2 linked regions of the Oharaeibacter diazotrophicus genome follow. The protein of the gene in region 1 binds, or shares a complex with, the protein of each later gene. Links are inferred from orthologs where the notes say so. Each region holds a gene or a part of one and is shown on either strand. Other genes may lie near its edges.

What was found. Proteins that work in one complex are often made in the same cells at the same time.
Region 2: the proteins of pnp (region 1) and EDD54_RS04830 are in contact, whole or in part, in a cryo-EM structure (PDB 9QH0), measured with the Escherichia coli proteins. The link is inferred for Oharaeibacter diazotrophicus from one-to-one orthologs.

What each region holds. Positions count from the first base shown.
Region 1 is NZ_SNXY01000012.1:57,121-62,163, reverse strand. What follows is about bases 727-3,645. They hold pnp (polyribonucleotide nucleotidyltransferase), read left to right. Parts: upstream 727-1,080; coding sequence 1,081-3,210; downstream 3,211-3,645. Other genes in these bases: EDD54_RS21675 (sialidase family protein), read right to left, coding at 3,308-3,645. Outside these bases: tRNA pseudouridine(55) synthase TruB, read left to right, coding at 1-388; rpsO (30S ribosomal protein S15), read left to right, coding at 446-715; more of EDD54_RS21675, read right to left, coding at 3,646-4,882. UniProt on the Escherichia coli protein: Involved in mRNA degradation. Catalyzes the phosphorolysis of single-stranded polyribonucleotides processively in the 3'- to 5'-direction. Also involved, along with RNase II, in tRNA processing.
Region 2 is NZ_SNXY01000006.1:1,023,248-1,028,614, forward strand. What follows is about bases 574-3,816. They hold EDD54_RS04830 (Rne/Rng family ribonuclease), read left to right. Parts: upstream 574-946; coding sequence 947-3,616; downstream 3,617-3,816. Other genes in these bases: EDD54_RS04835 (pyridoxal phosphate-dependent aminotransferase), read right to left, coding at 3,700-3,816. Outside these bases: EDD54_RS04825 (N-acetylmuramoyl-L-alanine amidase), read right to left, coding at 1-185; more of EDD54_RS04835, read right to left, coding at 3,817-4,848; EDD54_RS04840 (M48 family metalloprotease), read left to right, coding at 5,159-5,367. UniProt on the Escherichia coli protein: Endoribonuclease that plays a central role in RNA processing and decay. Required for the maturation of 5S and 16S rRNAs and the majority of tRNAs. Also involved in the degradation of most mRNAs.

The DNA.
Region 1 (5,043 bases):
GCGCGCCCTCGCCCGTGACATCGGCCGCCGCCTCGGCACCCGCGGCCACGTGGTGGACCTGCGCCGGCTCGTCGTCGGACCCTACGGCGAAGTGGACATGATTCCGCTTGAAAAGCTGCAGGAACTGGCGCATGAAGCCGGCCGCGACGGCCTTTTCGCCGCCGCGCTCCGCCCCGTCGAGACCGCGCTGGACGACATCCCGGCCCTGGCCGTGACGGAAGCGGAAGCGGGTCGCCTGCGCTCCGGCCAGCCGATCCTCCTGCGTGGGCAGGGCGCCCCCATCGACGGACCGGCCTACGCCACCCGCAAGGGCGAGCTCGTGGCGCTCGGCGAGATCGAGCAAGGGCAGCTGCATCCGCGCAGGGTCTTCAACCTCGCCACGGCCTGATCCGTGGCGGCACCCCTCCCCGCGGCTCCGGCCGCGGCAACGCGAAGGACATCGACGATGTCGATCACCGCCGAGCGCAAGGCCGCGCTCATCAAGGAATACGGCACCAAGGAAGCCGACACCGGCTCGCCCGAGGTGCAGGTCGCGCTGCTCTCCGAGCGCATCTCCAACCTGACCGAGCACTTCAAGACCCACGGCAAGGACAACCACTCCCGCCGCGGCCTCCTGAAGCTCGTCAGCCAGCGCCGTCAGCTGCTCGACTACCTGAAGCGCACCAGCGAGGAGCGCTACACCACCCTCATCGGCCGTCTCGGCCTGCGTCGCTGACGCGGACGGGTGGACCCCAGCGGGTTTCGAGGGGCGCCGGAGCGATCCGGCGCCCCTTTTCCGTATCCGGCCGACGCGCCGACGTCCGGCAAATGAATTTCCCGCGGCCCGCGAAACGTGGTATGAGCCCGCCCGTCGGCCGTTTCGCGTCATGAAGCGGCCCGGGCCGCCGTCGCGGCCCATCGCCGGCGACCGTCGGCCGCCCCGGGAGCGGGGCCGGCGCCGGTCGCCACACCCCGTGCCGCACGGCCATGGGGCAGGATCGCAGGGCGCTCGGCCCGTTTCCCCGGAACGACCCGAGCGTCCCGCCGTCTTGCCCGTGGCAGGTGCGCACCGCAACGCATACGGGACCGAAAAGACATCCCATGTTCGACACCCAGAAAGTCGAGATCGACTGGGCCGGCCGCAAGCTGACCCTCGAGACGGGCCGCGTCGCCCGCCAGGCCGACGGCGCCGTGCTCGCCACCTACGGCGAGAGCACCGTGCTCGCCACCGTCGTCTCCGCCAAGGAACCGAAGCCCGGCCAGGACTTCTTCCCGCTGACGGTGAACTACCAGGAGAAGGCCTTCGCGGCCGGCAAGATCCCCGGTGGCTACTTCAAGCGCGAGGGCCGTCCGTCCGAGCACGAGACCCTGACCTCGCGCCTGATCGACCGTCCGATCCGCCCGCTGTTCCCCGAGGGCTACAAGTGCGACACCCAGGTGATCGTGACGACGCTGTCGCACGACATGGAGAACGCGCCGGACATCCTCGCCATGGTCGCCGCCTCGGCGGCGCTGACGCTCTCCGGCGTGCCCTTCATGGGCCCGATCGGCGGCGCCCGCGTCGGCCTGATCGACGGTGAGTTCGTGCTCAACCCGGCCGTCGACTCGATGGCCGACTCCAAGCTCGACCTCGTGGTCGCCGGCACCCAGGACGCCGTCCTGATGGTCGAGTCGGAGGCCCAGGAGCTCGACGAGGACACCATGCTCGCGGCGGTCATGTTCGGCCACCGCGGCTTCCAGCCGGTGATCGACGCGATCATCCGCCTCGCCGAGCGCGCCGCCAAGGAGCCGCGCGACTTCACCCCGGTCGACCATTCGGCGATCGAGGCGAAGATGCTGGAGATCGCGGAGACGGACCTGCGCGCCGCCTACCGCATCACCGCCAAGCAGGAGCGCTACGCCGCCGTCGACGCCGCCAAGGCGAAGGTGATGGCCGCCTTCTTCCCCGAGGGTGGCGAGCCCGCCTTCTCGAAGGAGCAGGTCGGCGCGGTGTTCAAGGACCTGCAGGCGAAGATCGTCCGCTGGAACATCCTCGACACCGGCTCGCGCATCGACGGCCGCGACCTCTCGACGGTCCGCCCGATCGTCGCCGAGGTCGGCATCCTGCCGCGCGCCCACGGTTCGGCGCTGTTCACCCGCGGCGAGACGCAGGCCCTCGTGGTCGCCACCCTCGGCACCGGCGAGGACGAGCAGTTCGTCGACGCCCTCGAGGGCACCTTCAAGCAGCACTTCATGCTGCACTACAACTTCCCGCCCTATTCCGTGGGCGAGACCGGCCGCATGGGCTCGCCCGGCCGCCGCGAGATCGGCCACGGCAAGCTCGCCTGGCGCGCCGTCCACCCGATGCTGCCGGCCAAGCACGAGTTCCCCTACACCATTCGCGTGGTCTCGGAGATCACCGAGTCCAACGGCTCGTCGTCGATGGCCACCGTCTGCGGTTCGTCGCTGGCGCTGATGGACGCGGGCGTGCCGCTCAAGGCCGCCACCGCCGGCATCGCCATGGGCCTGATCAAGGAAGGCGACCGTTTCGCCGTGCTGTCCGACATCCTCGGCGACGAGGACCACCTCGGCGACATGGACTTCAAGGTCGCCGGCACCGAGAACGGCGTCACCTCGCTGCAGATGGACATCAAGATCACCGGTATCACCGAGGAGATCATGAAGGTCGCGCTGGAGCAGGCCCGCGGCGGCCGCCGGCACATCCTCGGCGAGATGGCCAAGGCGATCACCGGCGCCCGCTCCGAGCTCGGCGAGCACGCCCCGCGCATCGAAGTGATGAAGATCCCGACCGACAAGATCCGCGAAGTGATCGGCTCGGGCGGCAAGGTCATCCGCGAGATCGTGGAGAAGACCGGCGCCAAGATCGACATCCAGGACGACGGCACCGTCAAGTTCGCCTCGAGCGACCTCAAGGCGATCCAGGCCGCGATGAACTGGGTCAAGGGCATCGCCGCCGAGCCGGAGGTCGGCGCGGTCTACGAGGGCACCGTGGTCAAGGTCGTCGAGTTCGGCGCCTTCGTGAACTTCTTCGGTTCGCGCGACGGCCTCGTCCACGTCTCCCAGCTCGCCCCGCAGCGCGTCCAGAACGTCAAGGACGTCGTCAAGGAAGGCGACAAGGTCTGGGTCAAGCTGATGGGCTTCGACGAGCGCGGCAAGGTCCGCCTCTCGATGAAGGTCGTCGACCAGAAGACCGGTCAGGAGATCAAGGGCGAGGACAAGGCCGAGGGCTGATCCGCCCCGCCGTCCCCGCACGATCCAGAGAGAAGAAGGGCCCCGGCGCGATCCGCGCCGGGGCCCTTTGCCGTTTCGAGGGCGCGGCCGCGCCGGCTCAGGGCGTGATCGACCGCGTCACGAGGTCGGCGGTGCCGGCGGTCGCCCGGGTCACGCCGAACAGCGGCACCGCCTTCCCGGCGGCGGCCGTCAGGCCCATGTAGTCGCCGAGGAAATAGCCGCGCGCGACCGGCGCCTTGGCGAGGTCGAACGACTTGCCCGTCAGCCGCCGGCCGACGGTCCAGCCCTCGGGCCAGTAGCACGCGGCGGCGCAGATCGCGGTGAAGGCGTCGGCGAGTTCGCCCGAGGCGTCGTCGTTGCGGAAGTCGTAGTAGGTCACGACCACCTTGCCCGCCACGAATTCCACCGCCGGCACGAAGGCCTGCTCGCGCAGCCGGTTGAAGTTCGCCGGCGTCCGGTTCACCTCGATCGGGAAGGTCCAAGTCTTGCCGCCGTCGAACGAGGTCGAGAAGGCGATGCCCTCGACGCCGCGGAACCGGCCGTCCTGCCAGACCACGGCGAGCGTGCCGGTGGCCGGATCGACCGCCGTGTCGAACAGGATGCCGGCGTCGCGCACCGGCGCCTCGAGGTTGGGCGTGATCGTGTAGGTCGGCGAGCTCAGCACCTCCGACACCATGCTCGCCGCGCCGGGGAAGGTGGCACCGTGATCGGTCGAGGTCTTCACCTCGATGTAGACGCGGCCGACGCTGTCGATGCGGGTGAAGAACAGGTGGACCTTGCCGCCCGGACCGACCTCGACGAGGTTGTTGATGGTCTGGGCGTTCGGACCGGGATCGAACACCTTGCGCGCCCGCTCCCAGGTCTTGCCGCCGTCGGTGGTGCGGGCGAGGAAGGCCGGCCCCTCGAAGAACACCTCGTCGGCACGCGCGGGCGCGTCGGTGGCCTTGCCGGCCGAGATCGAGCGCAGGAAGGCCGCGCGCTGGCGCGCGCCGCGGCCGCCGCCGCCGGTCAGGCCGTCGGGCAGGCTGTAGTCGACCAGCCGGTCCCAGACCGCGTAGGCGTAGCGCGAGTCCGCGGGATCGGCCGTGATCGAGTTCTTGTCGTTGAGCGCCTTGCCGACGCCGTCCCGGCGCAGCACCACCGGGCTCGACCACGTCCGGCCGCCGTCGGTCGACCGGTTGACCAGCATGGCGTTGGCGCCGAACCGGCCGTCCGGCAGGTCGGCGTCGAAGGCGAGGCTCATGAAATAGGACGTGCCATTCGGCGAGATCGCGACCCAGGGGTCGCTGGCGCGCAGGTAGGCGCCGCCGGAACACTTGCTGACGCCGGGCGGCACCACCGTCTTCCAGGACGCGCCGCCGTCGAAGCTGTAGGCCGCGGCGAGCCCGCGGGCGCCGCCGTTCGACCAGCGGTCCTGCTGCCAGCCGGCGAGCAGCCGCGCCGGCGCCTTGGGCGCCGCCTCGACGAAGGGCTCGATCTCCGAGCCGGGATAGTTGGTACCGGACTGCGAGGCGACGTCGTCGGCCTTGCAGTCCGCGAACGGGCTGGTCTTCGGCGAAACCGCGACCGTCGGCCCGAGCTCGACCGCGGCGGCCGGAGCGGCGGCGGCGAAGAGCAGCGGCAGCCCGGCGCACAGCAACGCGGCGCCGCGGCGGTGGATCGACTTCGGCATGGTGCCCCCCATGGTCGTTGACGAGGTGCAGTTGAGCACCGCGCGACCCCGCGCGCAAAGGAATAGCGCGTGCCGCCCCCGCCTCCGCGCGAGAGGGTGAAGAGCCGCGCCCGCCGTCTTGCGCCGCGCGGATTTCCCGTCTATATCCGCGCGGCGCGCAC
Region 2 (5,367 bases), on another replicon or contig:
TCGAGCACGAAGCGGGTGCGGGCGGCGTCGCCGACGACGCGGCCGTCGCTGGCCACGGGATAGGCGGCCGCGGCCTTGTCCGGCGCGGCGGCCGTCGCGGGCACCGTCTCGGCGCGCGCGGGCAACGGTGTCGTCGCCAAGGCGGCGAGGACCGGGAGGGCGGCAAGGGCGAGACGGCGCGACAAGCGGACCTGATCCCTTTCTCGAGGGGTCGAGGGACGACGCGGGAAGCCCACGATACATCGCGTAGGCCCGAACAGGTTAACGAAGCCTTTGCCGGCTGTCCTCCCCGGATCCGCCCGCCGGTGGCGATGACCGTGCGGCGCGCGCGACTTGCAATGCGCCGGCGCACTCCGTACAAAGAACTCTAGGAGCCCGAATCCTCGCCCTCGGTCACGAGTGCGGCCACAATGGCGATCTCTTTCCGTTTCGCAAGAGCGGTGTTCGAGATCGTCACCAGACATTTCGGGGCTCGCCGAGATGAGCCGATGTCGGTCGGCATTTGGAGCGACCCCGCACCTCGCTCGACCCGAAGCCCCAGCGGCCCGGTGGTCGGGCGGATAGGCTGGTCGGCCGCGCACCCCGAAACGATGACGGCACCGTCGCGCGGCACGTCGTGTCGCCGAGAGACATTCGCGGTCGTCCGCGCTGCCGCACCGGTTCCGGTCGGCGTGCGGGCTGCCCCTCGATGACCTGAGACTGACGAGCCGAGCGTGTCCGATACGGCTGCGACGACTGGATCGAGAAAGGCGGAGGGCCCCACGGGCCGCTTCCACCGTCCGTCGTCCTGCCTGCGCGCCCGGCCTGATTTCCCGACCTTCCATTCAACCATCGACGGACCGGAGCGGGTCGACCCGCGCCCCGACGTCCCCCGGCGTGCGTTTTCGGGCGCGCCGGACGGGTGTCGGCGGCGTCGCGGCCCCGCACGGCCGGGAGTTCTTCGCCCATGGCCAACAAGATGCTCATCGATGCCACCCACCCGGAGGAGACCCGGGTCGTGGTGGTCCGCGGCAGCCGAGTCGAGGAGTTCGACTTCGAATCCGCCGCCAAGAAGCAGCTGAGGGGCAACATCTATCTCGCCAAGGTGACCCGCGTGGAGCCCTCGCTCCAGGCCGCCTTCGTGGAATACGGCGGCAACCGCCACGGTTTCCTCGCCTTCTCCGAGATCCACCCCGACTACTACCAGATCCCCGTCGCCGACCGGCAGGCGCTGATCGAGGCCGAGGAGCGCGAGGAGGCCGAGGAGGCCGAGCGCCGCGCCAAGGCCCGCAAGGACCGCGAGAAGGAGAAGGCCGCCGCGGCAGCGGCCGCGGCCGCCGAGAACGGCGAAGACTCCGTCTCCGGCGACGTCGGCAACGTCTCCTCGCCCGACGAGGAGGAGGAGCACGTCGAGAGCGTCGGCGCCGAGGACGCCATGGAGGAGGTGCCGGAGCGCCGCAAGCCGCGGATGCGCCAGTACAAGATCCAGGAGGTCATCAAGCGCCGCCAGGTCATGCTGGTGCAGGTCGTCAAGGAGGAGCGCGGCAACAAGGGTGCGGCGCTGACCACCTACCTGTCGCTCGCCGGCCGCTATTCGGTGCTGATGCCGAACTCCGGCCGTGGCGGCGGCATCTCCCGCAAGATTACCAACGTCACCGACCGCAAGCGCCTCAAGGAGATCGCCGGCGATCTCGAGGTGCCCGAGGGCATGGGCGTCATCCTGCGCACCGCCGGCGCCGCGCGCACCAAGGCGGAGATCAAGCGCGACTTCGAGTACCTGCTGCGGCTGTGGGAGAACGTGCGCGAGCTGACGCTGCGCTCCTCGGCGCCGACGCTGGTCTACGAGGAGGGCTCGCTGGTCAAGCGCTCGATCCGCGACCTCTACAACAAGGACATCGACGAGGTTCTCGTCGCGGGCGAGGAGTCCTATCGCGAGGCGAAGGACTTCATGCGCATGCTGATGCCGAGCCACGCCAAGAACGTCCAGCCCTACCGCGACGCCATCCCGGTGTTCGCCCGCTTCGGCGTCGAGCCGCAGCTCGACGCGATGTTCTCGCCGCAGGTGACCCTGCGCTCGGGCGGCTACATCGTCATCAACCAGACCGAGGCGCTGGTCTCGATCGACGTCAACTCGGGCCGCTCGACCCGCGAGCACAACATCGAGGACACCGCGCTCGCCACCAACCTGGAGGCCGCCGAGGAGGTTGCCCGCCAGCTGCGCCTGCGCGACCTTGCCGGCCTGATCGTCATCGACTTCATCGACATGGAGGAGTCGAAGAACAATCGGTCGGTCGAGCGCAAGCTCAAGGACTGCCTGAAGAACGACCGCGCCCGCATCCAGGTCGGCCGGATCTCGCACTTCGGCCTGATGGAGATGAGCCGCCAGCGCATCCGCACCGGCGTGCTCGAGGGCTCCACCGAGCTCTGCCCGCACTGCCTCGGCGCCGGCATCGTCCGCTCGACCGAATCGGTGGCGCTGCACGTGCTGCGCGCCCTCGAGGACCAGTTGATCAAGGGCGTGACCCATCACCTGACGGTGCGGACCCGCACCGCGGTGGCGCTCTACATCCTCAACCAGAAGCGCAAGCACCTCGCCGACCTCGAGGCCCGCTTCGGCCTCAACGTCGCGATCGCCGCCGACGAGCACCTCGGTACCCAGCACTTCGCGCTGGAACGCGGCGAGATCATCCTCAACCCGCTGCCGCCGCCGCAGCCGACCACGCTGACGCCGGAGAGCGTCCAGCCGGTCGACGAGGAGGTCTACGAGGAGGAGGACGAGGAGACCGCCGAGGAGGAGCGCGAGGAGACCCGCGCCGAGGAGCGTTCCGACGAGCGCCGCGGCGACGGCGAGAACCGCCGCAAGCGCCGCCGCCGCCGTCGCCGGCGGCCGGGCGAGGGCCCGGCCGGTGCCGAGGGCTCGTCCGAGGACGGCGACAACGGTTCGGACGACGAGCAGGGTGACGAGACGACCGCCGCCGCCGAGACCGACGACGCCGGCGAGACCGCCGCGGCCGAGGGCGAAGGCGCCGAGGCCGGCAACGGCGACGCCGAAGGCGAGCAGCGCCGCCGGTCGCGCCGCCGCGGCCGCCGCGGGGGCCGCCGCCGGGGTGCCGGCGAGGCCGAGGGCGCCGGCGAGGCCTCCGAGGCCGGTGCCGAGGACGCACTGGCGATCGAGGGCCTCGAGACCGGCTCCGAAGCGGACTCCGACGGCACCGTGACCGAGGCCGCCCTCCCCGAGGGCGAGGCCGCCGAAGCGGCGCCGACCGACGGCGACGACACCTCCGCGCCGGCCTTCGCCGGCGAGGACGGCTCGTCCGTCGAGCCGGCGGTCGTCGAGACCGAAGCGCCTGCCGCCTACGCCGAAGAGCCGGCGCCCGCCGCCTTCTCCGAGGACGTCGCCCCGGCCAACGAGAGCGTCGAGGCCGTCCCGGCCGAAGACGCTCCCGTGAACGAGGGCGTCGAGACCGCGGGCGAACCGGACACCGCCGAGGCGTCCGCCGGCTCCGACGAGGCGCCCGCCGAGACCGCCGCGGAACCGGAACCGCAGGCCGAGACCCCTGCCCCGGCTCCCGAGCCCGAACCGGACGACGACCGTCCGAAGCGCAGCGGCTGGTGGCAGCGCCGCACCTTCTTCTGATCGAAAACGCGACGGGCGCCCATCGGGCGCCCGTCTTGCATTCGGGAAGGCTACGGCACCGTGAGGGCGTGGCCCCTCGTCCCTCAGCCGAGCCACTGCCCCAGCCGGTCGCAGGCTTCCGCCACCGCCGCGTTGGTGCCGGCGAAGGAGAAGCGGACGAAGGCGTTGCCGCGGGCGGTGTCGAAGTCCGGACCCGGGGTGGCGGCGACGCCGGCCTCGAGCAGCATCCGGCGGGCGAAGTCGACGCTGTCGTTGGTGAAGCGGGTGACGTCGGCGTAGAGGTAGAAGGCGCCATCCATCGGCAGGAAGCGGTCGAGGCCGATCGCGGGCAGCCGTTCGGCGAGGAGGGCGCGGTTGGCGGCGTAGCCGGCCTTGACCCGTTCCAGTTCCTCGGTGGCGTCGAAGGCGGCGACGGCGGCGCGCTGCGACAGCGCCGGGGCGGAAATGAAGAGATTTTGCGCGATCCGCTCGACCGGGCGCACCAGCACCTCCGGCAGCACCATCCAGCCGATCCGCCAGCCGGTCATGCAGTAGTATTTCGAGAAGGAGTTGACGACCACCACATCGTCGCCGAACTCCAGCGCCGAGGTCTCGCGGCCCTCGTAGACGAGGCCGTGGTAGATCTCGTCCATGACGAGCGCGATCTTCTCGGCGCGGCAGTGCCGCACCAGCGCCTCGATGGCGTCGCGCGTCATCATCGTGCCAGAGGGATTGGCGGGGCTGGCGACGACGAGGCCCTTCAAGGGCTTGTCGCCCGCGGCGGCCGCGACGGTGGCGGGCGTCGGCTGCCAGCGGTCGGCCGGGCCGGTCGGGATCTCGACGACCTCGAGGCCGAGCGCGGCGAGGATGTTGCGATAGGCCGGGTAGCCCGGCGTCGGCAGGCCGACGCGGTCGCCGGGATCGAACAGCGCGAGGAAGGCGAGGTTGAAGCCGCCCGACGAGCCCGGCGTCACCGCGATCCGCGATGCCGGCACGTCGACGCCGTAGCGCTCGCCGTAGTGGCGGGCGATGCGGGCGCGCAGGTCCGGAATGCCGAGCGCCTCGGTGTAGCCGATCCGGCCCTCGGCGAGCGCGGCGGCGGCCGCGGCGCGCACCAGGGCAGGCGTCGGCGCGCCGGGCTCTCCGACCTCCATGTGCACGATCGCCCTGCCCTCGCGCTCCAGCCGATTGGCCTGCGAGAGCACGTCCATGGCGATGAAGGGCGCGACCGCGCTGCGCTTCGACGGGATCATCTGGTCCTCCACGGCCCCGGTCCGCCGCCAGAGCATTCTCCGACCAAGTTGCACGACTTGGTCGATGCGAGAATGCTCCAGCATACTGAATCTGGAGCGATTTCTTATCGACCTGATGTTTCCGTCAGGTCGGAAAGCGCTCTAGGGCGCCGGAAATTCGCGCGATGCGACCGGTTTGCGACGTTGACCACGACGCGGGCGCATCGCTATCCCTGACGGCGAGGCCGCTTCGGGGAGCGTCCGGGAGGTAGCAGGCCGACGCGGACGGCGCCAGTCCCGCCGCGCGGCCCCGGGAAGCATGCGAGGAGCGATGCGCCATCTGGTCCGCCGAGTCACCGCCGCCGCGATCGCCGCGGCGATCGCGCTGGCGCCCGCCGCGGCCGCGGCCCAAGCCAAGCGCGGCATCGGCCTGATCCGCGACGCCGAGGCCGAGAAGCTGGTGCGCGACTACGCCCGCCCGATCCTGCAGGCGGCCGGGCTCGGCGGGGCCAACATCCAGATCAAGATCGTCAACGACGG